One region of the Nocardia sp. NPDC051570 genome, then DNA from elsewhere that is predicted to be linked to it. Evidence: riboswitches for the same ligand, from Rfam matches in the RefSeq annotation. Region 1 holds a riboswitch; each other region holds the start of a gene.
What was found. Region 1 has a riboswitch for S-adenosylmethionine ahead of ACIA76_RS28195 (rhodanese-like domain-containing protein). Riboswitches for the same ligand answer to the same signal wherever they lie in the genome.

Region 2: it holds a riboswitch for S-adenosylmethionine, as region 1 does, so the genes downstream of both, ACIA76_RS22865 (aminotransferase class V-fold PLP-dependent enzyme) here and ACIA76_RS28195 (rhodanese-like domain-containing protein) in region 1, are expected to answer to the same signal.
Region 3: it holds a riboswitch for S-adenosylmethionine, as region 1 does, so the genes downstream of both, ACIA76_RS09030 (homoserine O-acetyltransferase) here and ACIA76_RS28195 (rhodanese-like domain-containing protein) in region 1, are expected to answer to the same signal.
Region 4: it holds a riboswitch for S-adenosylmethionine, as region 1 does, so the genes downstream of both, ACIA76_RS29495 (amino acid ABC transporter permease) here and ACIA76_RS28195 (rhodanese-like domain-containing protein) in region 1, are expected to answer to the same signal.

The regions. Positions count from the first base shown of each region.
Region 1 covers NZ_JBITDI010000012.1:78,865-86,355, reverse strand. Annotated here, with positions in the region: gene ACIA76_RS28215 (purine nucleoside permease) at 1-238, shown strand, start outside; gene ACIA76_RS28210 (amidohydrolase family protein) at 240-1,112, opposite strand; gene ACIA76_RS28205 (FAD-dependent oxidoreductase) at 1,145-2,536, opposite strand; gene ACIA76_RS28200 (hypothetical protein) at 2,804-3,238, shown strand; SAM riboswitch class IV at 3,432-3,546, shown strand; gene ACIA76_RS28195 (rhodanese-like domain-containing protein) at 3,603-4,025, shown strand; gene ACIA76_RS28190 (O-succinylhomoserine sulfhydrylase) at 4,022-5,245, shown strand; gene ACIA76_RS28185 (dihydrofolate reductase family protein) at 5,320-5,850, shown strand; gene ACIA76_RS28180 (type 1 glutamine amidotransferase family protein) at 5,882-6,517, shown strand; gene ACIA76_RS28175 (MarR family winged helix-turn-helix transcriptional regulator) at 6,514-6,963, shown strand; gene ACIA76_RS28170 (HAD-IIA family hydrolase) at 6,978-7,491, opposite strand, start outside.
Region 2 covers NZ_JBITDI010000009.1:4,191-11,681, reverse strand. Annotated here, with positions in the region: gene ACIA76_RS22890 (crotonase/enoyl-CoA hydratase family protein) at 19-840, opposite strand; gene ACIA76_RS22885 (2-oxo-4-hydroxy-4-carboxy-5-ureidoimidazoline decarboxylase) at 997-1,311, shown strand; gene ACIA76_RS22880 (YbaK/EbsC family protein) at 1,354-1,827, shown strand; gene ACIA76_RS22875 (flavin reductase family protein) at 1,939-2,403, shown strand; gene ACIA76_RS22870 (LysE family translocator) at 2,405-3,025, opposite strand; SAM riboswitch class IV at 3,238-3,351, shown strand; gene ACIA76_RS22865 (aminotransferase class V-fold PLP-dependent enzyme) at 3,398-4,717, shown strand; gene ACIA76_RS22860 (hypothetical protein) at 4,737-4,925, opposite strand; gene ACIA76_RS22855 (DUF2752 domain-containing protein) at 4,996-5,448, opposite strand; gene ACIA76_RS22850 (glyoxalase superfamily protein) at 5,489-5,866, opposite strand; gene ACIA76_RS22845 (TetR family transcriptional regulator) at 5,887-6,498, opposite strand; gene ACIA76_RS22840 (SDR family oxidoreductase) at 6,659-7,447, shown strand; gene ACIA76_RS22835 (diacylglycerol kinase) at 7,458-7,491, shown strand, end outside.
Region 3 covers NZ_JBITDI010000003.1:464,699-472,189, forward strand. Annotated here, with positions in the region: gene ACIA76_RS09020 (alpha/beta hydrolase) at 1-842, opposite strand, end outside; gene ACIA76_RS09025 (DUF3017 domain-containing protein) at 1,487-1,804, shown strand; gene ACIA76_RS09030 (homoserine O-acetyltransferase) at 1,808-2,959, opposite strand; SAM riboswitch class IV at 3,150-3,260, opposite strand; gene ACIA76_RS09035 (TetR/AcrR family transcriptional regulator) at 3,303-3,989, opposite strand; gene ACIA76_RS09040 (MFS transporter) at 4,148-5,647, shown strand; gene ACIA76_RS09045 (NADP-dependent isocitrate dehydrogenase) at 6,065-7,282, shown strand.
Region 4 covers NZ_JBITDI010000013.1:67,322-74,812, forward strand. Annotated here, with positions in the region: gene ACIA76_RS29465 (flavin reductase family protein) at 1-69, shown strand, start outside; gene ACIA76_RS29470 (hypothetical protein) at 56-211, shown strand; gene ACIA76_RS29475 (hypothetical protein) at 218-859, opposite strand; gene ACIA76_RS29480 (YciI family protein) at 1,056-1,400, shown strand; gene ACIA76_RS29485 (RNA polymerase sigma factor) at 1,401-2,708, shown strand; gene ACIA76_RS29490 (SDR family oxidoreductase) at 2,665-3,525, opposite strand; SAM riboswitch class I at 3,681-3,774, shown strand; gene ACIA76_RS29495 (amino acid ABC transporter permease) at 3,786-4,727, shown strand; gene ACIA76_RS29500 (amino acid ABC transporter ATP-binding protein) at 4,724-5,488, shown strand; partial or broken gene ACIA76_RS29505 (ABC transporter ATP-binding protein) at 5,569-5,769, shown strand; gene ACIA76_RS29510 (LLM class flavin-dependent oxidoreductase) at 5,770-6,831, shown strand; gene ACIA76_RS29515 (NtaA/DmoA family FMN-dependent monooxygenase) at 6,840-7,491, shown strand, end outside.

The DNA.
Region 1 (7,491 bases):
GATGGAGGACAACGCCACCGCGGGCGCCCTGGCCCGCGCGGGCAAGCTCAATCGCTACGTATGTCTGCGCACCGCAAGCAACTTCGACCGCCCCCGCCCGGGCCAATCGGTCACCGACCTACTGACCGCGATCGATACCGGCGCGGAGAATCCGGGCTTCGGGCTGGCCGTCGAGAACGCCTATCGGGTCGCCTCGGCCGCCGCCGACTATCTGATGGCTCACCCGAACCTGGACTGAGCTACTCGATCACGGGCAGCGGAATCGTATCTCCCGGAGGGGATTTGGGGAGATACGAGCGGTGCAGCCGGAGGGTGGGGACCTCGCCGGTGGGGATGGGGAGGGTGGGCAGCGGATCCTCGTGGATCGGGCGCACCTTCACCGGCAGGCGGTAGAACGCGCGGGCGTTGTCCTCCAGGACCCGGTACATATCGGTGCCGACCATATCGGCGATGAGTTCGATATCGGAGTCCTGGAAGGGCCGCCCCGCGCGGGTACCGGGCAGATCGGAGCCGAACATCAGGGCCTCCGGATTGACCGCGTGGATGCGCCGCAGCGCCGCGGGCAGATCCATCGACACCCGGCCGAATCCGGATGCCTTCACCCGGGCGCCGCGATCGACGAGATCGAGCAGATAGGGCAGGCATTCATCGGACATGCCCATATGGTCGATCGATAGCGACGGCAGCTTCGAGATCACCGGCTCCAGCGAGCCCAGCATGGATCCGTCGATATAGAGCTCCACATGCCAGCCGACCAGCGCGTGGGCCCGCAGGGCCTGCATGGTCAGCGCCACGATATCCCCGGCGGCCCGCTTGAGATTGAAGCGCAGCGCCCGCACGCCCGCGCGGTCCAGCGCCACGATCTGCTCGTCGGTGGCGTCGGGATGCAGATCGATCACCCCGACCCAGCCGGGCCCGAGCTCGGCCAGCGCCGCGATCATGAAGCTGGAATCCGTGCCCTGGAACGACCCGCTGACCACGGCCCCGCCGTCGACATCGAAGCGCGACATGCGCTTTCGATAGTCGGCGACGGTATACGACTCGGGTAGGTAGCCCTCGTTCTCGATCAGCGGGAAGCGCGGATCGATGAGGTGGACATGGGCATCGAACACGTGATTCAGCATGCCTCAGAACGGCCGCGCGGTCACACCTTGTTCGGTTCGCTCGCGCGCAGCATGTCTTCGCGCTCGACGACCTTGACCCGCTCGCGGCCCTGCGGCTCGCCGAGGGAGCGCTCGTGGGCGTCGAGGCGGTACCAGCCGGCCCAGGTGGTGAACGGAATCCCCTTGTCCTCCAGCCACTTCGTCACCGCCTCGGGATCGGGCTGTTCGGCCGGGGCGAAGGTCGGGGCGTCGTCGAGCAGGCAGGCGATGGTCTCGTTGGCGTCGCCCTTGGTGTGGCCGATCAGGCCGACCGGGCCACGCTTGATCCAGCCGGTGACATAGGTCGCGGGCAGATAGCGGCCCGTACCGTCGGCGCCGTCGTCGGCCAGGACGCGACCGGCCTCGTTGGGCACGGTCCCGGCCTGCTCGTCGAAGGGCAGCTGCGGGATGTTCTGCGACAGATAGCCCACCGCGCGGTAGATCGCCTGCACATCCCAGTCGGTGAACGTGCCGATCGGCTTGCAGTTGCCGGTGCCGTCGAGCTGGGTGCGCTCGGTGCGCAGGCCCACGACCGAGCCGTCCTCGCCGCCCAGCACCTCGGCGGGGGATTCGAAGAAGTGCAGGAACAGCTTGTGCGGCCGGTCGCCCACATCGCGAATCGCCCACTGCTCCAACGTATTGCAGACCATGTCGACCTGCTTGGAATGCCGGCGCGCGGCCTCCGAGCCCTCGTCGTAATCGATATCCTGCGGATCGACGATGACCTCGATATTCGGCGAATGGTCCAGCTCGCGCAGCTCCAGCGGGGTGAACTTGGCCTGCGCCGGGCCGCGGCGGCCGAAGATGTGCACCTCGAGCGCCTTGTTGGCGCGCAGGCCCTCGTACACGTTCGGCGGGATCTCCGTCGGCAGCAGCTCGTCACCGGTCTTGGCCAGTACCCGCGCCACGTCGAGGGCGACGTTGCCGACGCCGAGCACGGCGACCTTCTCCGCTTCCAGGGGCCAGTCGCGTGGCACGTCGGGATGTCCGTCGTACCAGGACACGAAGTCCGCGGCGCCGTAGGAGCCGTCCCGGTCGATGCCCGGAATGCTCAGCGCGCGATCGGCATTGGCGCCGGTGGAGAAGATCACCGCATCGTAGAAGCGGCGCAGTTCCACCAGCGTGATGTCGGAGCCGTAGTCGATATTGCCCAGCAGGCGCACCTGCGGCTTGTCGAGCACCTTGTGCAGCGCGGTGATGATGCCCTTGATGCGCGGATGATCCGGCGCGACGCCGTAGCGGATCAGACCGAACGGGGCGGGCATCCGCTCGAACAGGTCGATGCTCACCTGCGCCTCGGACTTCATCAACGCGTCCGCGGCATAGATTCCGGCCGGTCCGGCGCCCACGATCGCGATGCGCAGTGGGCGGGTCGCTGCACTGTGTTCGGTCATTCTTACGCGCACCTCTGGTCGAGAATCTGTCGTCATGTCTTAGCCGTCGTTCTTAGCTTAGGCTAAGTTGACGTCGGGACCGGGGTCTGCACCCGGTTGTCGTCATCCCGTGATGCTGCGTCGTTGCTGCGCCCGGGAGCCGATCCCACCGGCCGAAGCCGGGTTCCAGCGATTCTATCGGTGGCGGCTATGGCCGGTATTCCCGGACTCGGCCGGGAATACCGAGTGTGATTCGGACCACTATCAATGACCAGCGATGATGTCTGCATGACCGATGCCGACGAACCCACTGAGATCGACCAGCGCGAGGCCCCGCGGTCCGCGGTGCCGTTCATCGCGGCCGCTGTGGTGGCGTTGCTGTTGATCGGCGGCGTGGTGCTGCTCGGCGTGCTGCGCCCGGCTGAGAACAATGTCACAGATTCCGATCGTGTGGCCGTCGCCATCCGCAATTTCGCTACGGCCCAAGCGGATTCGGATGCCAAGCGCCGCGCGACCACCGTCTGCCCCGGCTTCGACGCCGCCAAGTCCCCGCTGGGTCCCGACGCCCTCGGCAAACAGGTCGAGATCGCCAACGTCCGCGACACCACCGTCGAGGGCGCCCGCGCCCGGGCCACGGTGACCAGCAGGATCGACGGCCGCGAGCAGACCGCCACCTGGAATCTGAGCAGGCCGAACGACCAATGGCTTGTTTGCTCCCCGTAGGGCCCCGGCGTGCTTGTTCTCCTCAGGACCCCGGCGTGCCTGTTTCCCTAGGACCCTGGCGTGCTTGTTTCCCCTAGGACCCTGGCGTGCTTGTTTCCCCTAGGACCCCGGCGTGCTTGTTTCCCCTAGGACCCCGGCGTGTTCTTCGCCGGGGTTTGACATAAAGCCCGGTGACCAGGCACTCTCACTTTCAGGTCATGAGTACCAGCGTCAAGCCCCGGCTCGCTGGTCGGCAACCCTCCTCCGCGGTGGGGTGCTCCGGGTGACGACCTGGCCACGCGCCGATACCGGCGCGGCAAGTGCGGATTCGCGAGGAGGTTCATCGAATGAACGAGAAATACCGCAGCTGCTGTGAGGGACGGTCATGAGCTACGCGGGCGATATCACTCCCCAGCAGGCCTGGGAACTGTTGCGCGACAATTCGAATGCGGTCCTGATCGATGTGCGCACCGAGGCCGAATGGCGCTTCGTCGGCGTGCCGGATACCGCCGGAATCGACCGGCCCACCGCGCTGATCGAATGGGTCGACAGCAGCGGATCGCCGAATCCGCAGTTCACCGACCAGCTGAGGCAGGTCCTCGCCGACCGCGCCGCCGACAGTGATGCCCCGGTGATCTTCCTGTGCCGCTCCGGCCAGCGCTCGATCGGCGCCGCGAAGACCGCGACCGCCGCCGGATACGAACCCTCCTACAACGTGCTCGAGGGCTTCGAGGGTCCGCTCGACGCCGACGGACATCGTGGCGGCGCCGGCTGGCGCGCCCTCGGACTGCCGTGGCGGCAGTCGTGATCACCGGCGGCGCATTCGACAAACCACTGCCCGAGGGCGTCGGCCCGGCGACGATCGGCGTGCGCGGCGGCCTGCGGCGCTCGGGTTTCGAGGAGACGGCCGAGGCGCTGTATCTGTCCTCCGGCTTCGTCTACGAGAGCGCCGAGGCGGCCGAGGCCGCGTTCACCGGCGAGATCGAGCATTTCGTCTATTCGCGCTACGGCAATCCGACGGTCGCGATGTTCGAGGAGCGGATGCGCCTGATCGAGGGCGCCGAGGCCTGTTTCGCGACCGCCAGCGGTATGGCGGCCGTATTCGTCGCTCTCGGAGCGCTTCTCGGCAACGGTGATCGACTCGTGGCCGCGCGCAGCCTGTTCGGCTCCTGCTTCGTGGTGTGCAACGAGATCCTGCCGCGCTGGGGCGTGGAGACCGTCTTCGTCGACGGCGAGGATCTCGACCAGTGGGAGCGGGCGCTGTCGCAGCCCACCAAGGCGGTGTTCTTCGAGACCCCGTCCAATCCGATGCAGACGCTGGTGGATGTGCGCCGGGTGTCCGAGCTCGCGCACGCCGCGGGCGCGAAGGTGGTGCTGGACAACGTCTTCGCCACCCCGCTGCTGCAGCGCAGTCTGGATCTCGGCGCGGATGTCGTGGTGTATTCGGGCACCAAGCACATCGATGGCCAGGGCCGGGTGCTCGGCGGGGCGATCCTGGGCGCGCAGGACTACATCGACGGTCCGGTGAAAACACTGATGCGCCATACCGGTCCGGCCTTGAGCCCGTTCAATGCGTGGACGTTGCTCAAGGGCCTGGAGACCATGCCGCTGCGGGTCCGTCATTCGGTGCAGGCCGCGCACAAGGTCGCCGAATTCCTCGAGCAGCATCCGGCCGTCGCGTGGGTCAAATACCCGTTCCTGCAGTCGCATCCGCAGTACGCGCTGGCCCGGGAGCAGATGTCGGGCGGCGGGACGGTCGTCACCTTCGAGCTGGCGGCCGGGCTCGAGGGAGATGGTGCGGCCAAGAAGCGCGCCTTCGAGGTCCTCAACCGCCTGCGCATCATCGACATCTCCAACAATCTCGGCGATGCCAAGACCCTGATCACCCACCCCGCGACCACCACGCACCGGGCCATGGGCCCGGAAGGCCGTGCGGCCGTGGGGATCACCGATGGCGTGGTCCGGATCTCGATCGGTCTGGAAGACGTCGAGGATCTGCTGAACGACCTCGATCAAGCGCTGGTCTGATCGCGCGCCTCCCGCCGATGAGTTTCCGCGGGAGGCAACGTCTACTTCTGTGACTCGACAGAAGGGATGTCCCCGTGCGTATCCTGGCTCGCCTGTGTATGACAGCCGACGGCTATGTGACGACTCCGGACGGCTGGCCGCCGCAGATCATCGATCCGACGCACGGTCCGGGCAGTCACGGCGTCGCGGAATTCCTGCGCACCTGCGAGGCCGCGCTGATGGGCCGCACCACCTTCGAACCCGCACTCGCCGCCGACCGCTGGCCCTGGCCGGATCTGCGGGTCTTCGTGCTCGGCTCGCGGCGGCCCGAGGGAACGCCGGAACATGTGACCGTCGACGACGATCCCGTGCGGTTGCTGGAGCGGATCCGCGCGGCCGATCGCGGCGGCGATGTTCATCTGATCGGCGGACCCCGCACCATCGAGACCTATCGCGCCCTGGGCGTTCTCGACAGGCTCGAGCTCGTAATCCTGCCGTATCTGGTCGGAAGCGGTATGCGCCTGACCGATTCGTTCGATCCCGCCACCGATCTGGAATTCGAGAGCTCGCGTCCGCTGCCCGGCGGATCAGTCGAAATCGTGTACCGAGTGCCCTCGAAGCATTGACAGTATGCTGTCAAAATGACAGCATACTGTCATGCTGAAAACGGTACATATGGCGGTCTACGACACCTTCTCCGATTGGGAGGTCGGATACGCCACGGCGAATATCAACCGGCCGCTGTGGCAGCGCGAGCCGGGGAGCTGGCGGGTGCGGACAGTGGGTCCGAGCGCCGCGCCGGTCACTTCGGCCGGGGGCATGCGGGTGCTGCCGGATCTGACGCTCGACGAGTTGTCGCCCGCGGACAGCGCGATGCTGATCCTGCCGGGCGCCGATACGTGGGCCGAGGAGCACATGGCGGTGTTCGCCGGGAAGGCGCGTGAATTCCTCGCGGCGGGCGTGCCGGTGGCGGCCATCTGCGGCGCCACCTTCGGTCTGGCGCTCGCGGGACTGCTGGACGAGCGCCGGCACACCAGTAACGACGCGGGATATCTTGGGATGAGCGGTTATTCGGGCGGCGCGCATTTCGTCCCGGAGCCCGCGGTGACCGACGGCGATCTGATCACCGCGACCGGAATCCGGCCGGTCGAATTCGCTCGCGCCGTCCTTGCGCGACTGGGCGTGTACGAGCCGCGGATTCTCGACGCCTGGTCCGCGCTCTACGGCGAGAACGATCCCCAGGGCTTCTACACACTCGCCGCCTACGAGCAGCAGCGGACCGCGGCGCAGTGACCCGCGCGGAGCAGGAGCTGTTCAGCACCGCGGCGATCACCTCGTTCAAACTCAACGGCCAATTCCTCGCTGTCGGAGAGGAATTGGCCCGTCCGGCCGGTATCACGGTGGCCTGGTGGCAGGTGCTCGGCGCGGTGGCGCGCGAGCCACTGCCGGTCGCCGGAATCGCCCGCGAGATGGGCATCACCCGCCAGAGCGTGCAGCGGATCGCGGATCTGGTGGTGGACAAGGGTTTGGCCGAATATCGACCGAATCCGGCCCATCACCGCGCCAAACTCGTCGCCATCACCGAATCCGGCCGCGCGGCCGTACGTCGCATCGGTCCTCAGCATGCGCGAATGGCGGATCGTCTGATTTCCGAACTCGGCATCGACGCGCTGACCGAGATCGTGGCGGGCCTGACGAAACTGTCGGCCGCCCTCGACGCCATGGCCGAAAAGCCCTGAGGTCGGGCCCGCCGTCAGACCGAGAATGGATTACTGGTCCGCCCTACCAGATCCGCCACCGAATCCAGTACGAGCGTGGGCCGATAGGGATAGTTCTCCACCGACGCACGGGTGGAAATGCCCGAGGTGACCAGAATCGTCCGCAGCCCGGCCTCGAGTCCGGAGATGACATCGGTATCCATGCGATCGCCGATCATCACCGTCGACTGTGAATGCGCACCGATACGGCGCAGTGCCGAACGCATCATCAGCGGATTCGGCTTGCCCACGTAATACGGGTCCTTCCCGGTGGCCCGGGTGATCAGCGCCGCCACCGAACCCGTTGCGGGAAGCAGACCTTCGCGCGAGGGCCCGGTCGCATCCGGATTGGTCGCGATGAAGTTCGCGCCGCGGTCGACCAGCCGGATCGCGGTGGTGATCGCCTCGAAGGAGTAGGTGCGGGTCTCGCCGAGCACCACATAGTCCGGATCGCTGTCGGTGAGCACGTACCCGATCTCGTGCAATGCGGTGGTGAGTCCGGACTCGCCG
Region 2 (7,491 bases), on a different contig from region 1:
CGGACGGTCGTATTGATGCTACCGGCCCTTGAACTCCGGCGACCGCTTCTCGAATACCGCCTGAATCGCCTCGGTCAGATCCTCCGACGGCAGGAACGCCGCATTCCACGTCGACACATACCGCAGCCCGTCCGCGATCCGGCTCGCGTTGGGCTGATCCAGCACATCCTTGATGCCCTGTACGACCAGCGGCGGATTGGCCACGACCTCGCGAGCGAGCGCGAGCGCCGCGTCCAGCACGGCCTGCTGATCGGCGTAGACATCGTTGACCAGACCGATCTTCTCGGCCCGCGCGGCATCGATATCCTTGCCGGTATAGGCGAGCTCGCGCAGGTGGCCCACGCCGATGATGCCCGGCAGCCGGTGCAGCGATCCGATATCGGCCACGATCGCCACCTTCGCCTCGCGCAGGCTGAATTTGGCGTCGGCACTGGCCAATCGGATATCGGCGGCCGCGATCAGATCCAGCCCGCCGCCGATGCACCAGCCGGAGACCGCCGCGATCACCGGTTTGCGGCAGTCGGCGACCGCGGTCACCGCCGCCTGCATCCGCCGGATCTCGTCCAGGAAGCCCGTGCGCGGTGCGGCCAGCGCCTTCTCGGCCAGCAGCGGACCGAACACCGGGCTCATCGCCGGCAGATCCAGCCCGTAGGAGAAATGCTTACCCGCTCCGGTCAGCACGACGGCCCGCACCTCGGGATCGGCGTCCAGCTCGCCGAAGATCAGCGGCAGCTCGCGCCAGAAATCCGGGCCCATGGCATTGCCCTTGCCCGGGCCGGTCAGCGTCACCGTGGCAACGTGGTCGGTGGCCTCGACTGTGAAAGCCTTCCATTCGGTCATTCGCCCAGCGTAGCGATACCGTCATGAACTCCGGCAGGGCCTGTAAATCCTGCGCTAAATCTGGAGTGTCGCAGTGCTTTCGCGTCAATCGGAGACGGATCATGTATTCGTCAGCCAATCCACCGCGACCGGTCCCGGGAGGCCACGATCATGTTGATGCACCAGGGACTGGGCTTGGATTGTTTCAATGCCCTCACCCGCGGCCGCGCGGTACACGCGCTCTACGAATGCTGCTGCGCGGTGACCTGGGCCGAGAAGATCGCCGACGGCCGCCCCTACCCCAGCCACGAGGCGCTGCTGGCCGCCATCGACGCGGAATTGCTGGCCCTGTCCCCGGCCGATCTGGATCGGGTATTCGATTCGCTTGTGCACGAACAGTTCTCGGCCCGAACCGTCGGGGAACTGTCCCGAATCATGCGCGACCACGTCGACCGGCTGCTCGGCCCCGCCGAGGGCTACCCCGAATACTGAATTCGCCCGACAGTAGCCCGATTTCGCCTCTACGCTGGTGCCATGCGCAGGTCGTTGCCCCCGGTGACATCCCGGGTCTCGGACACGCTCATCGCGCGCGGACACCACGGCGTGATCGTCACCCAGTCCGAGCCCACCCACACCGCCGAACAGGCCGCCCAGGCCCTCGGGGTGGCGGTGGGTGCGATCACCAAATCGCTGGTGTTCCTGCTCGACGACGATCCGGTATTGCTGCTGGTCTCCGGCGCCCATCAGGTCGATATCGAACGCACCGGGCAGCGGCTCGACGGCACCCTCACCCGGGCCTCGGCGGAGGTGGCGCGCGAGGTGACCGGCCAGCCCATCGGCGGTGTCGCACCGGTCGGCCATCCCACCAATCTGCCCACCTACGTGGACAACGCACTGTCGGGCCACCGCGAACTCTGGGCCGCCGCCGGACATCCGAATACCGTCTTCCGCACCTCGTTCACCGAACTGGTCCGCATCACCGCGGGGCTGGCCATCGATGTGGATTGACCCACGATCGGAATATCGCAGGCCCGAGCGACGTAGGTTAGGGCTGTGACCGATCGACTACGGGCGCCCGACGATCTGAGTGGCATCACCGCGACGCAGTACCGCGCGGCGATGCGGCACTACCCGGCCGGAGTGACCATCGTCACGGTGAATTCGGCGACCGGGCCGGTCGGCTTCACGGCCACCTCCTTCGCCTCACTATCGCTCGAGCCCCCGCTCATCTCGTTCAATATCGCCCACACCTCCTCCAGCATCGAGGCCATGCTCGCGGCCGACTCGCTGGTCGTGCACTTCCTCGGCGAACATCAACAGCATCTGGCCCAACGGTTTTCGCGCACCGCGGACGAGCGCTTCACCGACCGCTCGCTGTGGACCACCCTCGATACGGGCGAGCCGGTACTACACGGCACCCCGATCTGGGTCCGGGCCACGGTGCGCCAGCTGATCCCGATCGGCGATCACACCCTGGTCGTCGGCCTGGTCACCCGGGTGCACGACAACACCGACGACCATCCGATCGCCGCACCGCTGCTCTACTACAACGGCACGTACCACCGGCCGACCGGATTGCACTGACTCAGCCCGCCGACGCGACCGTCCCGATCCCCAGTACCGCAAGGATTCCCCCGCTGATCTGTTCCAGCCGATCGCGCACCCGCTGTCGGCGCAACAGCGTGGCGAGCCTGGCCGCCGCCACCGCCAGCAATACCATTTCGGTTGCGGCGACCGATGATTCGATCGCACCGAGCGCCAGCGTATGCGCGAAGGTCGCCTCGGTCAGGAACTGCGGTAGCACCGCGAGATAGAACAACCCCACCTTCGGATTGAGCAGCGTGCACAGCAGTCCCGCGCCGAACGCCGAGCGCGTGGACACCGACCGTGGCGCCGACCGCTCCGCCTCGACCGCCCGAGCGCGCCGCTGTGCGATCAGCGTCCGAATGCCCAAGTACACCAGGTAGATTCCGCCGATCACCTTGACCACGCGATACGCCGTCGCCGACTGTTCCAGCAGGGTCGCCACCCCCGCGGCCACCACGACGGCCCATGCGATACCCCCGACCGCCGACCCGATCGCGGAGGTGATCGCCGGTCGTCGCCCGACGATCGAGTACCGCAACACCAAGAACGAATCGGGCCCCGGCGTCAGCGATAACACCACACAGACCCCGACGAACCCCAGCACCAGCGACACGCTCATCGCCACATGAAATCCCAGATCAGCGCCGCGAGCAACGGAATTACCCCGAGGCTTCCGCCCCTGGTTCCCTCCTCCATCAGTACCCCGGCACGCCCCTGGTTCCCTCCTCCATCAGTACCCCGGCACGCCCCTGGTTCCCTCCTCCATCAGTACCCCGGCACGCTCTTCGCCGGGGTTGACAAGATCGCACGCCATCTGTCAATCTCGGGTCAGGTCATGAGTGCCAGCGTGAAGCCCCGGCTTGCTGGCCGGCAACCCTCCTCCGCGGCGGGGTGCTCCGGGTGACGACCAGGCTGCTGCCCGACCGGGCGCGGCAAGCGCGGACTCCGACCATCGATATCCCCGGAGTCCCTCATCCGAAGGGATTGCCCGATGACTGCCATTCTCGATCAGACCTGTGCCCCGCTCGCCCGTGTCTCCGGATGTGATCTGCGAGTTCCGTTGGTACAGGGCGGAACTCGCGTCTACGCCAACTTCGACTACGCCGCCAGCGCCCCGGCCCTGGCCCAGGTCACCGACCGGCTGACCGAACTGCTGCCCTTCTACGCCAGCGTCCACCGCGGCGCGGGCTACGCCTCGCGCATCTCCACCGACTGCTACGAATCCAGCCGCGATTCGGTGGCCCGCTTCCTGAACTGCGCCGACGATCAGGTCGTCGTCTTCACCCGCAACACCACCGACTCGCTGAATCTGCTGGCCTCCTGCGTGCCCGGCGACACCGTGGTGCTCGATATCGAACATCACGCCAACTTCCTGCCCTGGACCCGGCACGGCCGCCGCGTGGTGCCCGCGGCCGACACCGTCGAGGAGACCGTCCGCCGCGTGGTCGCCGAGCTGTGCGCCAAACCGGCCGCGCTGCTTGCGATCACGGGTGCGTCGAATGTCACCGGCGAGGTGCTGCCCCTGGAGCGGCTGGCCACCATCGCGCATCAGTGCGGCGCGCGCATCCTCGTCGACGCCGCGCAGCTGGCCCCGCACCGACGCATCGATCTGCAGGCCCTCGACATCGACTACCTGGCCTTCTCCGGTCACAAGTTGTACGCGCCGTTCGGCGCCGGAGTACTGGTCGGTCGCCGCGACTGGCTCGACGCCGCGCAGCCCTATCTCGCGGGCGGCGGCGCGGTCAAGGAGGTCGGCACGACCGAGACCGAATGGGCCTGCGCACCGCAGCGCCACGAGGCCGGATCCCCGAATGTGCTCGGCGTGGCCGCCCTGGCCGCGGCCTGCGACGCGCTGGGCGCGCTCGACGAACGGACCGCGATCGAGCATGAGCGCCGCCTCGCCGACCGCCTGCGCGCGGGTCTGGAAGCCATTGCGGGAGTTCGATTCCTGCGCATCTGGCCGGACAGCGCCGACAGCGTCGGCATCGTCGCGTTCACCCTGAACGGATTCGAACCGGGTCGCGTCGCGGCCTATCTGTCCGCCGAACACGCCATCGGCGTCCGCGACGGCCGCTTCTGCGCCCACCCCCTGCTGGCCCGCCTCGGCGTCGACGGCGCCCTGCGCGCGAGCATCGGCCTGGGCAGCTCCGCCGCCGACGTCGACCGCCTGATCGAGGCCATCGCCACCCTCGTCGAGCGCGGCCCGCAGTGGAATTACACCCGCACCGACGGTCAGTGGAATCCGGCCCCGGAGACCCGTCCACGCCTCGCGCCGGAGTCGGGTGCGGGCGCGGCGCCCTGCTCGTTCTGAACGCGGATCGCTCCCGGTACTACGGCGTCAGATAGCGCTCGGCGAGCTCCTCGATCAGCGGATCGTCCTCGGCCACCGCGTCGAGGGCCACCAGATCGTTCTCGACCGACACCTGCCGAGTGTCCTGCTGCTCGGGATCGGGAGCGCCATCCTCGTTCAGCTGTCGCAGGATCTTCTCGCGCACACGCGCCTTCAGCGAATCACTCATGGTGTCAGCATGCCCAGTCCGCCACGATCAACCCCGGACCACCACGCCACGAGTCGGCCGGAACACCGGATCAGACCGGTGCGAGCCAGCTACCCCACGGGGTGTTGCGCACGACGGAGAACACCATCAGCAGCGTCAGCGTGATCCACAGACCGGTGCGATTCAGCCGGAACGACACCGCACTTCCCGGCTGCCCGCGCCAGCGATGCAGTGCCCAACCGCCCCACCACGCGGCGAAACCGACGATCAGCGGCAGCAGCAGCGCATTGCTGTGCATCGCGTCCAGAATCCGTCCCTCGGTGAGGTTGTGCACGGCCCGCAGGCCGCCGCAGCCGGGACACCACCAGCCGGTCAGCGCGTAGAACGGGCAGATGCCGTAGGACCCGGATACGTGCGGATCGCGGAAATGCAGTACGGCCGCCACACCCACCGCGGCCCCGGCCACGAGCAAGGGCTGCCCGAGCGCTCGCCAGCCCGGCCGGATCTCGCCCCGTGCGGCGGGCAGTGCATGCGCGGTGTTCACAACAGTCCACGGTAGCGGTCGGCGAAGCCGCTCCGCCAGATCAGTCGGACTGGGCGAAGCGCAGCGTATTACCGAACGGATCGACCACCTCGAAACCCGGTCCGCCCGGACCGTCCTCGGGCGGACCGGGCCGCGCATAGCCGTAATCCTTCGCCGCGAGTTCGGTATGCAGCGCGTGGATGTCACCGACCGCGATCCACACCACCGTGCCGGGCGTGCCGTCGCCGTGATGTTCGCTGAGGTGTACGGCCGCCTCCGAGCGCGACACCTGGGCATACAGCGGCAGTGCCGGTTCGAACCGATGCTCCCAGTCGACGGTGAATCCCAGATAGACGCAATAGAATTCATATGCCTTACGCACATCGAAGATGCGCAGCACCGGAATCGGGGCGGCGAGACGGATCGCGTCGGAGACCATACCCCGATGGTGTCGGATCCTCATCGACTCGCGACCCGTTCGACTGCCGGCGCGGTGAGCACCCCCGCCAGCATGTCCACGACCTCACCCGAGGCCGCGGGGTCGGCGGCCTCGGTCGTCCCGGCCTCCACCGCGCGCTCGTGATCGGCCAGCAGCGCGAACAGCACGGTCGGCAGCGTCCGCAGCCGCCGCAGCCGCAGCCGCGACGGCAGTTCGGGCAGCGCCCGATCGAGCCCGCGCATGATCACCCGCACCGAGGTGCGGGCCTCGGCGTCGAGATTGGCGGCATCGGTGACCGAGGGGTGGGTGCGGATCTGTTCGAGAAACCGTCCGTAGTGCCCGATTCCGTGCCGAGTGCCCAGTTCGAACATCGGAATCACCAGGGCCGCAAGCAGATCGTGCACGCCGTCGCCGTGGCGCTGCGCCAGCAGCTCCAGTCGCCGCACCTCCAGGGTCGCCATCCGCAGCTCGACCACGGCCGCGATCAGCGCGTCCCGGGAACCGAAGTGGTACTGGATGGCCGAGTTGTTGCGCTGCCCGGCGGCGGCGGCGATATCGCGCAGCGGGACGGCCGCGCCACGCTCGGCGATCAGCCGCTCCGCCGCGAGGATGAGCCGCTCCCGGGCCGTCATCGCTTCCACCTTCGGAAGAATAGCCACTCACCAGGCATTCGAGTACTCATCCTTGACAGTTAAGCGTTTGTTCTTAACACTGCTTGTGACGCCCGTCACCGCCAATCCGCCGGGGGGCCAAGACGTTTCGCCGCGGGCATCCGAAGGAGGACCACCCGCCATGATTCTCGACACCTTCCGCCTGGACGGCCGTGTCGCCGTCGTCACGGGGGCCGGGCGCGGCATCGGCGCCGCGACCGCGCTCGCACTCGCCGAGGCGGGCGCCGACGTCGCCATCGCCGCCCGCACCGCGGCTCAACTGGACACGGTCGCGGACCAGGTCCGTGCGCTGGGCCGGCGCGTGGTCGCCGTGCCATGCGATCTGTCCGATCTATCCGCCGTGACGGCCTTCGCCGAAACGGCCGCCGCCGAACTGGGCCGCCTCGACATCGTGGTCAACAATGTCGGCGGCACCATGCCGAACACCTTTCTGACCACCACTCCCGAATTCCTCGAGGACGCCTTCCGCTTCAATGTGTCCACCGCACATGTCCTGACGCGGGCCGCGGTGCCGCATATGCTGCGCGGCGACGGCGGCAGCGTGGTCAACATCTCTTCGATGATGGGCCGGGCGGCCGGGCGCGGTTTCCTCGCCTACGGCACCGCCAAGGCCGCGCTCGCGCACTGGACCCGCTTGGCCGCAACGGATCTCGCGCCGCGTATCCGCGTCAATGCGATAGCGGTCGGCTCGGTGCTCACCTCCGCGCTCGAGGTGGTGGCCGGTCAGCCGAAGGTGAAGGCGGCGATGGAGGCCGCCACCCCACTGCAGCGGCTGGGCGAGCCGTGGGAGATCGCGGCGGGCATCGTCTATCTGTGCGCACCGGCGGGCGGTTATCTCACGGGCAAGGTGCTCGAAATCGACGGCGGCATCGAGAGCCCGAATCTCCAACTGGGCGTGGCGGATCTGTGAGGAGCGGGCGATGACCTATCGCGTAGTGCAGTGGAGCACCGGCA
Region 3 (7,491 bases), on a different contig from region 1:
TGGTTCACCAGGCCGATGGGGCCGAGTTGGTCCGTCTTGCCGTCGATTTGGGTCCGGCCGCCGCCGAGCTGTTCCTTGCGGCCGTCGATCGTGTCGTATTTGCCGGGGCGGCCGGTGCCGGAGGAGAGGTACAGCTCGACTCCGCGCAGATCCTCGGCATGCAGGTAGGGATCGTTGGCCTGCCATTCGGGCGAATTCGGCGGCCCCCACATGTTGGTCGGATCGCCACCGCCGGCGGCGACCGCGGTCCGCACGAAGTAGGCGCCCAGCGGGTCACTGGTCTGGGCGCAGCCGCTGTAGGAGGCGGCCGCCCGGTACAGGCCGGGCTTCGCAATGGGCAGCGCCAGAACGGAAGTGCCGGAGGTGGAGATTCCCGCGAGGGCGTTGACCCCGTTGGTGCCGAGCGCGGCATCCATCAGCGGAGGCAGCTCCTCGGTCAGATACGTCCGCCACTTGTTGCGGCCGAGGGCGGGATCGTCGTTCACCCAGTCCGTGTAGTAGCTCGCCTTTCCACCGATCGGCAGGATGAGATTCACATTCTTGTCGGACATGAACGGACGGACATCGGTCTGCGCCTGCCACGAGGCGACGCTTTCACCGGCGTCGAGGCCGCTGAGCAGATACAGGCTGGGCCGCGGCTGCGAGGTGTCCGCGGGCCGCTGGATCTCCACGGGAAATGCCTTGTCCATGGCCGCCGAGTACACCTGCAGCCGGACGTTCTGATCGTCGATCCGCTCGATACCGTCGATCCGGGAACCATCCGGGGCCATCGCACCGGTGAATACCGAGTCCTGCGTGGCGGCCGGTTCGGCGGTCGCGGCACAGACGCCGAACGAGGTCAGAACTCCGACGAGCAACCCGGTTACCACACTGTTGCTCGCCAATCGAGTGGAGCGGGAGTTGCGAGGGCATGCGCTGGCGGTCAGGTTCATGCCCCAAGCTTTCAACATCGCAATTCGACCGGCATGCAGCGACACACCCCCGGCTCGTGTGGTTTCGTCGATCGCGGGCATCTTTTGCGATTCCAACAAGCACGCGCCAGGTCCTGGTCGGCGTGCGTCGGCTATGACCAGGACTCAGGCGCTGGATGCCGCGACGGCCTGCTCGATTCGAGTGGCCATCGACTCGCGACCGGAGAATGGGAGCGGGATATCGAATAGGGGCAAAGTTATCAAGTTGAACAGAAACGATGTTTCGCTATGCGTTCGATGCGACACACATTCCCATATGTTTGCTAGTTAGTAACTCTGGTTATATTCTACTTGTAGATTACAACTTGTCGGATCGGTTGGATGCGAGAGACCACGCCACGCGCGGTACGCCTTTCTCCCGCGTATCACACGGGGCGCCGGGGCACCCCGAGGCGCAGCCCCCCTGCCCGTGCATCGGGGTGACCCCGGCACCATTCGGCGAATTCCGAATTCCGCGCAGGCCCCCACTTGTCACCGATCACATATCCCCTCCGCGATGATGCGAGAATGTCGGCGTGACCGAAGCACCCGCGTCCCATGCCCATCAGCACGGTCCGGTCGGACGGTTCCTCCGGACGAATCTGCCCATACTCCTGGTGGTGGCCGTTCTGGTGGTGGCCGCGGTGCTTCTGGCCCAGGACCGTTGGCGGCGCGGGGCATTCGTGATCGGCGGTGCGACGCTGCTGGCGGCCGCGCTGCGGTTATGCCTGCCGACGCTGCGGGTCGGCGTGTTGGCCGTGCGCAGTAAGCCATTCGACGTCGGCGCCTATACGGTCCTCGGCGGCAGCATCATCGTGGTCGCGGCGACGATCAACAGCCTTGGGGTGACCTGACGCTCAGTCCCGCGCCTTGCGGGCGAGCTCCATCGTCTCGGCGAGCAGCTTGCCTACGGCCTCGGTTTCGGTGAGGAATCCGTCGTGCCCGTCGCGCGAGCGGACCACCTCCAGCTCCTTGCAGCCGGGCAGCAGATTCGCCAGTTCCTGTTGCGTGCGAAGCGGGTAGAGCCGATCGGAGTCGACGCCGCCGACGATGCACGGCACCGCGGTGGCGGCCAGCGCGGCCTCGATCCCGCCCCGCCCGCGACCGATGTCGTGCCGGTTCATCGCCTCGGTCAGCAGGACGTAGGTGGCCGGATCGAAGCGATGAATCAGCTTCTGCGCCTGGTACTCCAGATAACTCTGCACCGCATAGCGGCCGCCGTCGCGCGGATCCTCGTCGTCCTGCGCCGCATTCTCGAAGCGGTGGTCGAGTTCGAATTCGGTGCGGTAGGTCAGATGCGCGATGCGGCGCGCGAGCCCCATTCCGGTGGTCGGCGCGCGTCCGGTGCCGTGGTAATCGCCGTCCTGCCAATCCGGATCGGCCTTGATCGCGGCGATCTGGGTGGTCTGGGTGCCGATCTGATCGGCGGTGGCGCGCGCCCCGACGGCCAGCACGAGCGCGGCGCCGACCCGCTGCGGATGGCCGACCATCCACTCCAGCACGCGCATGCCGCCCATCGATCCACCCACCACGGCCGCGAGGCGATCGATGCCCAGCAGGTCGAACAGCGCCACCTCGGCGGCTACCTGATCGCGAATGGAGATCTCGGGAAACCGGGCGCCCCAGGGTCGTCCGTCCGATGCGAGCGAGGTGGGGCCGGTGCTGCCCTTACAGCCGCCCAGCACATTGGTAGCGATCACGCACCATTCGCGGGTGTCCAGCGGGGCGCCCGGACCTACGCTGCCGTCCCACCAGCCGGGCAGCGGATGCAGTTCGTCGGGCGCGCCGACGACATGCGAATCGCCGGTGAGCGCGTGCTCGACCAGCACCACATTGTCCAGATTCGGGGACAGCTCACCCCAGCGCTGCACCGCGAGTTCGACGTCCTGGATCACCGCGCCGTTCTCGAGGCGCAGGTCGCCGATGGCGATCGTCTCCAGGCGACCGTCGGGCGGGGGCAGCAGCGCGGCCGCCGTCTGCGGGGTGCTCGACTCGATGCTCACGGTCACCGGGCCGCCGCCGTTCGAAAAGAACACACGATTTCGATGGTAGCGACAGGGTGTTTGCCCTCGATGTGCATGATTCGGGGCGCGGTCGAGTTACTCATGGGCCTGCTCCAATGGGACGCCGAACTGGGCTTGCTGGTGTTATCGGACTTCAACAAGCGAACAGCAACAACACATGGTGGGGACCTCCTGATCGTGGCGCTTGCTCCCGGCCCTCGGGAGCCCGGTCATCACCCGGAGCACCCCACCGCAACAGGAGGGTTGCCGGCCAGCGAGCCGGGGCTTGGCGCTGGCGCTCATGACCTTCCCGCGATAGTAACCGATCGCCGAGACGGGGCGCGAACGGCTACCGCGCAGCACCGCTTTCGGCCGATCCCGAGGCCGAACATCCCCGAGTCAGCGGGAGCACGCAGCGCTGCACGAATTCGTCGAAGGCGCCGCGGACCGCGCAGATGGCCGCATGTGCGGAGTCCATGGGGTCGCGGTCCGGCAGCGTGGCGTCGCATTCGATCCCGGTGCGCATGATCGCGTTCCAGGTCCCGGCGATCAGCCGGACGGTCATCGAATCCGGATCCGCGCCGATGCGCTCGGCCAGGGCGGAGTGGATCTCGATGGTCTTGGTGTCGGCGATGTCCATGCTGCGCGCGCGCACGGTCGGGCTGGTGCGCATGATCCGCTGCATGTGCTGGAACCACTCGAAGGGCAGTGTCTGCCCGGCGATGCTGGCATTGGTCACGGCCAGGTACGTGTCGAACAGGGCCTGCAGCTCATTGCCCGTCACTGGCTGTTTGCGCAGCTCGTCTCCGATGAGCTTGGCGAAATCCACCAAGGGCGCGAGGACGATGTCCTCCTTCAACTCGAAGTAGCGGTTGACGGTGCGCGGGGAGACGTCTGCGGCGTCGGCGATCTGCTCGACGGTGGTCGCGTCGAAGCCGTGCGCGTCGCACATCCGCAGCGCGACTTCGATGATCCGGCGTCGAGTCTGCTGCTTCTTGCGTTCCCGCAGGCCGGGCTGGGCTGGTGACTCGAGCATGGTCCCAGTCTATCGCCATCGGCTCTTATTGTGACGAGAGACGCCAAATGTCAGTCTGCGACATTTTTCTCTTGACGCCAATTGTCCTCAGGTGCCAGGATTGCTGACACGTTCCAATGATGCGACGGAACTGCTTACTTCCACTCAGGAGTCCCCACATGACCGACATTGGGACCGCAGAACTCGCTCCCTCTCAGACCTCGACCCGGCCGAAGGGTCCGGCCCGCTGGTGGGCCCTCGGCGTACTCGCCCTGGCCCAGCTCATGGTGGTGCTGGACGCCACCATCGTCACGATCTCGCTGCCGTTCGCCCAGCGTGATCTGCATATCAGCGACGGCGACAAGCAATGGATGCTCACCGCCTACACGCTGATCTTCGGCGGCCTGTTGCTGCTCGGTGGCCGGCTCGCCGACTATCTGGGCCGCCGCCGGATGTTCCTGGTGGGCCTGGTCGGCTTCGCCGGGGCGTCGGCGCTGGCCGGGCTCGCCCAGAACGCGGCCGAACTGTTCGCCGGGCGCGCGCTGCAGGGTGCGTTCGCGGCCGTGCTGGCGCCGGCGGCGCTGTCGCTGGTATCGATCACCTTCACCGAGGCGCGCGAAAGGGCAAGGGCCTTCGGCGTTTTCGCGGGTGTGTCCGCGGGCGGCGCGGCGATCGGCCTGATCGCCGGCGGCGCGCTCACCGAATACGCCGATTGGCGCTGGTGCCTGTTGGTCAACACGCCCGTCGCACTGCTGGCTCTGATCGGCGCGCTGGTCTTCGTGATCAAGGATGTGCCCGTCCCGCGGACCGGCGGTTACGACGTGCCCGGCGCGGTGACGGTGACCCTCGGACTGATCTCGGTGGTGTACGGCTTCAGCCGCGCCGCGGAGGACGGCTGGCTGGCCGCGACCACGCTGGGCCTGTTGATCGCCGGTGTGGCGCTGCTGGTGGCGTTCGTCGCGATCGAACGGCGTTCGCCGAATCCGCTTCTGCCGCTGCATATTCCGGGTGAGATCAATCGGGGCGGCTCATATCTGGTGGCGCTGCTGGTCCCGATCGCGATGTTCGCGATGTTCATCAACCTCAGCTACTACCTGCAGGTCACCCTCGGCTACAGCTCGCTGAAGGCCGGTGTGGCGTTCCTTCCCTTCCCGATCGGCATCGTGATCTCCGCGGGCGTGGCCAGCGCGCTGCTGCCCCGGATCGGGCCGCGCCCGCTGATGATTGCCGGTGGGGTGCTGGGCATCGTCGGGCTGCTCTATCTGGCCCAGCTGAGCTACGGCGACAGCTTCGCCACCAGTGTGCTGCCCGCGATCGCGCTGATCGCGCTGGGCATGGGTGCGACGTTCGTATCCATGCAGACCACCGCGCTGCATCAGGTCGAGGCCGAGGATTCGGGTGTGGCCAGCGCCCTGCTCAACGCCGCCCAGCAGGTCGGCGGGGCGATCGGCACGGCGCTGCTGACCACGATCTCGGTCCAGGTCGCCAAGCGCTACGCGGAGAACAATCCGACCATCGACCATGTCGTGGCCCGCGCCGCGATCCACAGCTACAACGTGGCCTTCTACATCGGCGCGGCCTTCTTCCTCGTCTCGATCGTGATCGTCGCACTGATGATCCGCGACAAGCCGGAGAACCTGCTCGAGGGCGACGAACACGCCGCCGTCATGGCTGTTTGAGCGCTCGATGGACCCTTGCCTCTCGGCGGGGCCGACCGTGATGGACCCTTGCCCCTGGCGGGGCCGACCGTGATGGACCCTTGCCCCTGGCGGGGCCGACCTTGATGGACCCTTGCCCCCGGCCCCCAGGCCGGGGGCAAGGGTCTCATACCTCACACTCCCCATCGGAATGCGAAATCAACCCCCGCGTTAACCCTATTGATGCGTGACGTGTGCCCGCGTGACCCGGGAATCTCTCATCGGGACGTCCGCTGGAAGTGAGCCAGAGCGCACCAGTACGCTTGTCTTGTTAAGCACCCATAGTCCCGTGGACAACTCGGGGCGTATACGTTGTCTGTTGAACAGCTGGGGTCCGCTCACAAGCGTGTTCGCCTGGCCGTGCAATGGGAGCACCTTCCTAGGAGGACACGAAGATCCATGTCCAAGATCAAGGTTGAAGGGACCGTCGTCGAGCTCGACGGCGACGAGATGACCCGGATCATCTGGCAGTTCATCAAAGACAAGCTGGTCCACCCGTACCTCGATGTGAACCTCGAGTACTACGACCTCGGCATCGAGTATCGGGACAAGACCGACGACCAGGTCACCGTGGACGCCGCCAACGCCATCAAGAAGCACGGCGTCGGCGTCAAGTGCGCCACCATCACCCCGGACGAGGCCCGCGTCGAGGAATTCGGCCTCAAGAAGATGTGGCGCTCGCCCAACGGCACCATCCGCAACATCCTCGGCGGCACGATCTTCCGCGCGCCGATCATCATCTCCAACGTCCCGCGCCTGGTGCCGGGCTGGACCAAGCCGATCATCATCGGCCGTCACGCCTTCGGCGATCAGTACCGTGCCACCGATTTCAAGGTGCATCAGGCGGGCACCGTCACCCTCACCTTCACCCCGGAGGACGGCAGCGAGCCGATCGTCCACGAGGTCGTGAAGATGCCCGAGGACGGCGGCGTCATCATGGGTATGTACAACTTCAAGAAGTCCATCGAGGACTTCGCGCGCGCGTCGTTGAACTACGGCCTGCAGCAGAACTACCCGGTCTACCTCTCCACCAAGAACACGATCTTGAAGGCCTACGACGGCATGTTCAAGGACACGTTCCAGGAGGTCTACGAGACCGAGTTCAAGGACCAGTTCGACGCCGCGGGTCTCACCTACGAGCACCGGCTCATCGACGATATGGTCGCCTCCTCGCTCAAGTGGGAGGGCGGCTATGTGTGGGCCTGCAAGAACTACGACGGTGACGTGCAGTCCGACACCGTGGCACAGGGTTTCGGCTCGCTGGGCCTGATGACCTCGGTGCTGCTCACCCCGGACGGCCGGACCTGTGAGGCCGAGGCCGCGCACGGCACGGTGACCCGGCACTTCCGCCAGCATCAGCAGGGCAAGCCCACCTCCACCAACCCGATCGCCTCGATCTTCGCGTGGACCCGTGGCATCGCCCATCGCGGCAAGCTGGACAACACCCCCGAGGTCATCGGCTTCGCGCAGACCCTCGAGGATGTCGTCATCAAGACCGTCGAAGACGGCCAGATGACCAAGGATCTGGCGCTGCTGGTCGGCGGCGATCAGGGCTATCTGACCACCGAGGAGTTCCTCGGTGTGCTCGACGCGAACCTGGCGCGCGAACTGCGCTAGTTCACGTTTCGCGCCAGGGCTGTGAGCGCGAAGCGAAGCGAAGACATCCGGGCACCCGCCCCCACCGATTTCCGGTGGCCGCGGGTGCCCGAATTGCTTTCCGCCGGACCTGGTGATCTGCATGACAGCGCGGCCGCTTCCGACGGTCGTGCACGAACTTGCTTCCGAGTGAAAGCTGTTGTCCGCCAATACCGTTGATGAGCAATGAC
Region 4 (7,491 bases), on a different contig from region 1:
CCGCTGGTCTTCCACGGCAGTCGCTTCCGCCGCCTGCATCCGGAGGAGGTACTCCATGGAGCCCGCTGAATCCCGTTCGCTGCGTGCGCTGTTCGCCGAGGACGCGCGTCGCTGGCTGGAGAACTGGCGGACCGGGCGGGATCGCTCGGGCCGCTGGTCGTGGGTGAACCTCGACTGGATCGGCAGTGTGATCGGACCCGCCTCGCTCTAAGCTGCCTCACACCGGATGCGACGGCCGGAAACACAGCCGTCGCCGCGTGCCCGGGCTCGGGCTGGTGTGTTCGACCACCGCGGCCGCCAGCCCGCGCGCCTCGATATCGTGCTGGTACATGTCCTGGCTGAATCCGTCGAGGTGAACCAGGGTGTGCCGGATGAGCATCGGCCCCACTTCGGGCGGTTCGGTACATGCGCGGCGATAATCCGAGGCCGCCCGCGGATCCTCGGTGAGCGCGGCCAGCGCCCCGATCCGCACCCGCTGGGTCAGCCCGGCCCAGATTCGCGCCTCCTCCGCGGTGCGGAGTCGCCGCCACCCGCCCCGATAGTCCAGATCCCGGATGATGTCGTCGGCCGGTTTGCCCAGGCGCGTCTCACACACCACGGCCCACAGCGCGCACAGCCAGCTCAGCGCCCGCAGGGTGTGCAGCGGTTCGCGCCGGGTCTCGAGTTCGTCCTCGGCCTCGTCATGGGTGTCGAGGTTCACCCAGCGGAACACCAGCGATTCGATCTCGGTCAGGAAGCCGCCCGGCAGATCGTCCACATCCGGACGCCCGATGCGCACCGCGCGGCCCGAGACCAGATCCCGCAGTTCGACCATGTCCGCGTCGGCGGTCCGCACCCAGCGGTGCGATTCCCTGGTCATCCTTGGGGCCCCCAGGTCGGTGCGGCAGGGCGCGATACCGCCCACTCGGATTGAGCCATGAATCGGACCGGCCCGCAAGCGCAGATTCTCAGGGTCGGGCTGGCAGGATCTCCCGGACGGTGTCGAATCAGGGCCAGCCCGTTCGTGTAGAGGATGAGAGCCGGTGACGGATCGGCTCATGGCGAAGGAGCACATCATGCCCGAATACCTGCTCAACATCTATCAGCCGGAGGCAGGGGAGCCGCCGGCGGATCTGGCCGAGATCATGCGCGAGGTCGAGGCGCTCAACGACGAGCTGCGGGCGGCCGGTTCGTGGGTGTTCGCGGCCGGGCTGCACGCACCTGATACCGCGACGGTCGTGCGGGCCCGGGGCTCGGAGATATTGATCACCGACGGCCCGTACGTGGAGAGTAAGGAGTACATCGCCGGATTCAGCCTCATCCGCGCGGTCGATCTGGATGAGGCGCTGGCGTGGGGGCGGCGATTGGCGGCGATTCTGCGCGGACTCCCGGTGGAGGTCCGACCGGTCATGGGTGACTGAATGAATCCGCCTGTGAGCCCGGATGTTTCGGCGGTGTTCGCCGAGCACTACGGCCGGGCGGTAGCCAGCCTGATCCGCGTCTTCGGCGATATCGATATCGCCGAAGACGCGGTCCAGGACGCCTTCACCACCGCCGTGCAGCGCTGGCCCGCCGAGGGCATCCCGCCGAGTCCGCCGGGCTGGATTATCACGACCGCGAGGAATCGCGCGGTGGACCGTCTCCGGCGCGAGGCGGCCCGGGCGGACAAGTATGCCCAGGCCGCTCTGCTCAGCCTTTCCACATTCGCCTCCGAGGACGGGAACCCTTCCTCAGGTTCCCCGCCCGGGGACCCCTCCCCAGGTTCCCCGCCCGCTTTTGGCGGGGACGAACGTCTGCGCCTTATCTTCACCTGCTGCCACCCCGCGCTCGCGATGCCCAATCGCATCGCCCTCACCCTGCGCCTGTTGGGCGGCCTGACCACCCTCGAGATCGCCCGCGCCTTCCTCACCTCGGAATCAACCATGGCGCAACGCATCTCACGTGCCAAGGCCAAGATTCGCGCCGCCCGGATCCCCTACCGCGTACCCCGGGACGCCGATCTGCCCGAACGGCTCGGGGCCGTGCTGGCGGTCGTCTATCTCATCTTCACCGAGGGCCATACCGCCTCCAGCGGAACGCAATTGACGCGTGGGGACCTGTGCGCCGAGGCGATCCGGCTGGGCCGCGTGCTCGTCGAACTGATGCCGGATGAGCCGGAGGCCGTCGGCCTGCTGGCCCTGATGCTGCTCACCGAGGCCCGCCGCCCGGCCCGCCACACGGCCGACGGCGCCCTGGTGCCGCTGGCCGATCAGGATCGCGGCCGATGGGATCGCGAGCTCATTGCCGAGGGGCATCGGCTGGTGCGAGAGTGCCTGTGCCGCAATCACCCCGGCCCCTATCAGATCCAGGCCGCCATCAATGCCGTACATACCGATGCCGCGACCGCCGCCGATACCGATTGGGATCAGATCCTGCGGCTCTACGACCAGCTCGCGGCGGTCGCACCCGGCCCGATCGTCTCGCTCAACCGGGCCGTCGCCGTCGCCGAGATCGACGGCCCGGCCGCGGCGCTGGCGCTCGTCGATGAACTACCGCTCGCGGATTACCACCTTTACCACGCGATCCGGGCCGACCTGCTGATCAGGCTCGGCCGAACCGCCGAGGCCGCAAGCGCATTCGCCGATGCCCTCGCGCGGACCGGCAACGCCGCCGAGCGCGACCACCTGCGCCGCCGCAGCGCCGACCTCACCGGGACAGCGAATTCTCCTGGGCCGGGAGCAACTTGTTGAGCTGCCGGTTCGCATACCGCATCACCATCTCGTAGGGCCAGGCGAACTTGCGGGCGAACCAGTAGCCGATTCGGATATCGGTCGCGGTGTGCACGAGATAGCGATTGTGCCTGATACCGGCGAGGATCCGATCGGCCACCTGCTCCGGCGTCGCCGCGTGGCCGACGAAGGCTCCGCGCAGCTTCGCCACCCGCGGATCGTCCGGATCGACGCCCACGATCTCTGTCGTCCTGACCATCGGGGTGTGCACCGCGCCCGGGACGACCAGGCTCACCCCGATGCCGTACCGCTCCAGCTCGAAGCGCAGCACCTCCGAGACCCCGCGCAGCCCGAACTTCGCGGCGCTGTAGGCGGCGTGCCACGGCAGCGCGAGCAGTCCGGCCGCCGAGGAGACGTTCACCAGATGTCCGCCACGCCCGGCCCGGATCATCGGCGGGACGAAGTTCTCGATGATGTGGATCGGCCCCATGAGATTCACCTCGACCATCGAGCGCCAATGCCGATGTTCGAGGTTCTCCACGGTGCCCCAGGCGGAGAGGCCCGCGATATTCATGACCACGTCCAGGCTGCCGTACTCGTCGTGCACCCGCTCGGCCCACGCGGTGACCGCGTCGTAGTCGGAGACGTCGAGTGTCTGCGCGTCGAGCACCTCACCCCCGGCCGCGCGGATCAGCTCGACCGTTTCGGCCAGCCCCGCGGCGGCGATATCGGTGAGCACCAGGCGCGCACCCGCGCGCGCGGCGGCCTGCGCGGTGGCCCGGCCGATACCGCTGGCCGCGCCCGTGATGAGGCATATCCGGTCGGTCAGATCCTTCATGAACGTTCACCCTAGCCATTGCGAACATCGTTGTACACAGTGCTGTTTCCCCCCTCGGAATTCCCCGTCGGTAAACGGGAAAACCCGCTGCCAACAATTGAATTCACGTTGATCGGGACGGCAGACAGTCGCACCGATGTCCGATACGTTCGAATTCACCATCCAGAGCGGTTGAGAGATCTGGCTCGACGAGACCGCAGCAACCCCCCGCGGGCCGGGTGCGGGTGCTACCGCCAGGACCGATGGAGGATCGCGATTCCATGACCACTGTGGCCGCTATCGATCCCTCCGGCACCGTCGAGGTGGCCGAGGACACCCTGCCGGTGGCGCGTACCCGGCACCCGTGGCGCTGGCTGATCGCCGTCGTCGCGCTGGTGCTGGTGGCCCAGTTCGCGCACGGCCTGGTGACCAATCCCGGCTGGGACTGGCCGACCTTCGCCCGATACTTCGCCGCCGATTCGGTGCTCGCGGCGCTGAAGCTGACCGTGGAGCTCACCTTCTGGGGGACGCTGTTCGGATTCCTGCTCGGTATCTGGCTGGCCGTGGCGCGATTATCGAAAGTCCCTGTGCTGCAGGTGATCGCCTGGGCATATGTCTGGGCGTTCCGCTCGATTCCGCTGATCGTGCAGCTGCTGTTCTGGTTCAACATCGCCTATCTGTACAAGCGCCTGTCGATCGGAATCCCGTTCGGCCCCGCGTTTTTCAGCTTCGATGTGAACGGGGTGATCAGTGGATTCACCGCCGCGGTCATCGGGCTGGCGTTGCATCAGGCGGCGTATTCGGCCGAGATCATCCGCGCCGGAATCATTTCCGTGGATCCGGGCCAGCTGGAGGCGGCCAAATCGCTGGGCCTGCCGTGGCGGCGGCAGTTCTTCACCATCGTGGCGCCGCAGGCCATGCGCGGCATCCTGCCCAATGCGGCCAACGAGGTGATCAGCCTGTTCAAGGGCACCTCGATCGTCTCGGTGATGGCGATCGCCGAGCTGTTCTACCAGGTCCAGGTGATCTACGGCCGCAACGGCCGGGTGGTCCCGCTGCTGATGGTGGCGACGGTCTGGTACATCGTGCTCACCAGCGTGCTGACCGTCGTGCAGTACTACATCGAGCGCCACTTCGCCAAGGGCGGCCATCGCGAGCTGCCGCGCACACCGTGGCAGCGCGTGCGCGGCAAGCTCGCCGAGATCACGGGGGAACGCCGATGAGCGCGTACACGGTCGAATTACGGGGCGTACACAAGCAGTTCGGCGCCAACGAGGTGCTGCGCGGGATCGATCTCGCGGTGCGCCCGGGCGAGGTGACGGTGATCCTGGGCCCCTCGGGTTCGGGCAAATCGACGCTGCTGCGGACGATCAACCACCTGGAGAAGGTCGATGCGGGGACCGTGCGGGTGGCCGGAGAACTGGTCGGCTATCGCCGCAAGGGCGCGAAACTGCACGAACGCAGCGAACGGGAGATCCTGCGCCAGCGCTCCCGCATCGGCTTCGTATTCCAGAGCTTCAATCTGTTCCCGCATCTGACCGTGCTGGAAAACGTTGCACTGGCCCCGATTTCGGCGCAGCGCCGTCCCCGCGCCGAGGTCGAGGCGGAGGCGGTCGATCTGCTCGAGCGGGTCGGACTGGCCGATAGGGCGCAGGAGTATCCGCGACGGCTGTCCGGCGGCCAGCAGCAGCGGGTGGCCATCGCCCGCGCGCTGGCGCTGCGCCCCCAGGTGGTGCTGTTCGACGAGCCGACCTCCGCGCTGGATCCGGAGCTGGTCGGCGAGGTGCTCGACGTGATCCGGGCGCTGGCCCGCGACGGCGCGACGCTGGTCATCGTCACCCACGAGATCGGCTTCGCCCGCGAGGTCGCCGACACCGTGGTGCTCATGGACGCCGGGCGGATCGTCGAACAGGGCCCGCCGGGTCAGGTGCTCGACGATCCGTCCCATCCGCGCACCAAATCCTTTCTCGCACATGTTCTCTGAGGGAGATGAGACGTTGTCCCGCAACTACTCCGCGGTCCGCACGGTGCATCACATCGCGCAGGACGATGCCCTGGCCGCCCCTGAGCTATCTGTTCATCACCCACGACCTGGCCGTGGTCCGGCGCGTCGCAGACCGGGTGGCGGTCATGAACGCCGGGCGAATCGTCGAGACGGCCGGCATCGCTGAGCTTTTCCATCATCCGCGCCATGAGTACACCCGTGAACTGCTGTCGGCCATTCCGGGCGCCGGGCGGCCGATCGCCATCGAAAGGACGGCCTGAATGACCCATTCACAACCGCTGCTGGGTGTCGAATTGTCCGGCACCGGAACACATCCCGCCTCGTGGCGGCGCGCGGATTCGCGCGCCGAGGAGCTGTTCACCGCCGGATACTGGCTCGACGCCGTACTCGCGGCCGAGGCCGCGGGGGTGGATCTGGCCTTCCTGCCGGATTCGTTCGCACCGCAGGTTCAGGGCGCGGTCGGGCGGCTCGAGGCCGTGGGCATCGCCGCGCGGGCGGCCGCGGCGACCCATCGGATCGGGCTGATTCCGCAGGCGCCGGTCACCCACACCGAACCGTTCCACGTCTCCAAGGCGATCGCGAGCCTGGATTTCGCCACCCACGGCCGGGCGGGCTGGGAGGTCACCGTCTCCTCGGGTCAGGCCGCGCTGTTCGGCCGCAAGGCCGAACAGGATCCGGCCGGGCTGTGGCACGAGGCCGATGAGGCGGTGGAGGTGGTGGCCCGGCTGTGGGACAGCTGGGAGGACGATGCCGAGATCCGCGACCTGACGACCGGCCGCTTCATCGACCGCGACAAGCTGCACTACATCGACTTCGTGGGCGAGAACTTCTCGGTGAAGGGGCCCTCGATCACCCCGCGGCCGCCACAGGGTCAGCCGCCGGTGGCGGTCCGGGCCGAGGATGCGCACAGCACCCGCGTCGCGGTCCGGCGCGCCGACCTGATCCGCGTCGCCGCACCGGATCTCGACGCCGCGGCGGGGATTCGCGACGAGCTACGGGCGGCGGTCGCGGCGGCCGGTCGCGATCCGCGATCGGTCTCGGTGCTGATCGATCTCGATGTGCATCTGGCCGCGACCGAGGAGGCGGCCGCGGCCGAATTCGATCAGCTCGAGACGTGGACGACCACACCACCGAAGGCGTTGCGGCATATCGGAACTCCGGCGACCCTGCGCGCGCTGCTGGCCCGGATCGCCGCCGACGGAGTCGTACTGCGCCCGCTGGCCCTGCCCGCCTTCCTCGCCCAGCTGCCGCGCCTGACGCCCACCCTCCGCGACCGGCTGGGTCTGCCGCACCCCCTCAACCGCTACGCGCTCACCGCCTGAGGACGGATATGCCGAATAACAAGGTACGCAAGCAGATACATCTGGCCGCCCACTTCCCGGGCGTCAACAACACCACGGTGTGGAGCGATCCGGACTCCGGCAGTCAGATCGACTTCGACTCCTTCGTCCATCTGGCCCGCACCGCCGAACGCGGACTGTTCGACTTCTTCTTCCTGGCCGAGGGGCTGCGCCTGCGCGAACATCGCGGGCAGATCTTCGATCTCGATGTGGTGGGCCGCCCCGACACCTTCACCGTGCTGAACGCGCTGGCGGGCGTCACCACCCGGCTCGGCCTGGCCGGGACGATCAACACGACCTTCAACGAACCCTTCGAACTGGCAAAGCAATTCGCGACCCTGGACCATCTGTCCGGCGGCCGCGCGGCCTGGAACGCGGTCACCTCCTCGGACGCCTTCACCGGCGAGAACTTCCGGCGCGGCGGCTATCTCGACCATGCTCAGCGGTACAGCCGCGCCGCGGAGGTCGTCGACGCGACGCGAGCGCTGTGGGACAGCCCGCCGGGAGACGCGCTCGTCATCGACCGGGAGCGTGGGATTTTCGCCCGGCCCGCGCCGAGTGTGCGCTACACCAGTGAGCAGTTCGATATCGAGGGGCCGTTCGTGCTGCCGCGCAGTCCACAGGGCTATCCGGTGCAGATCC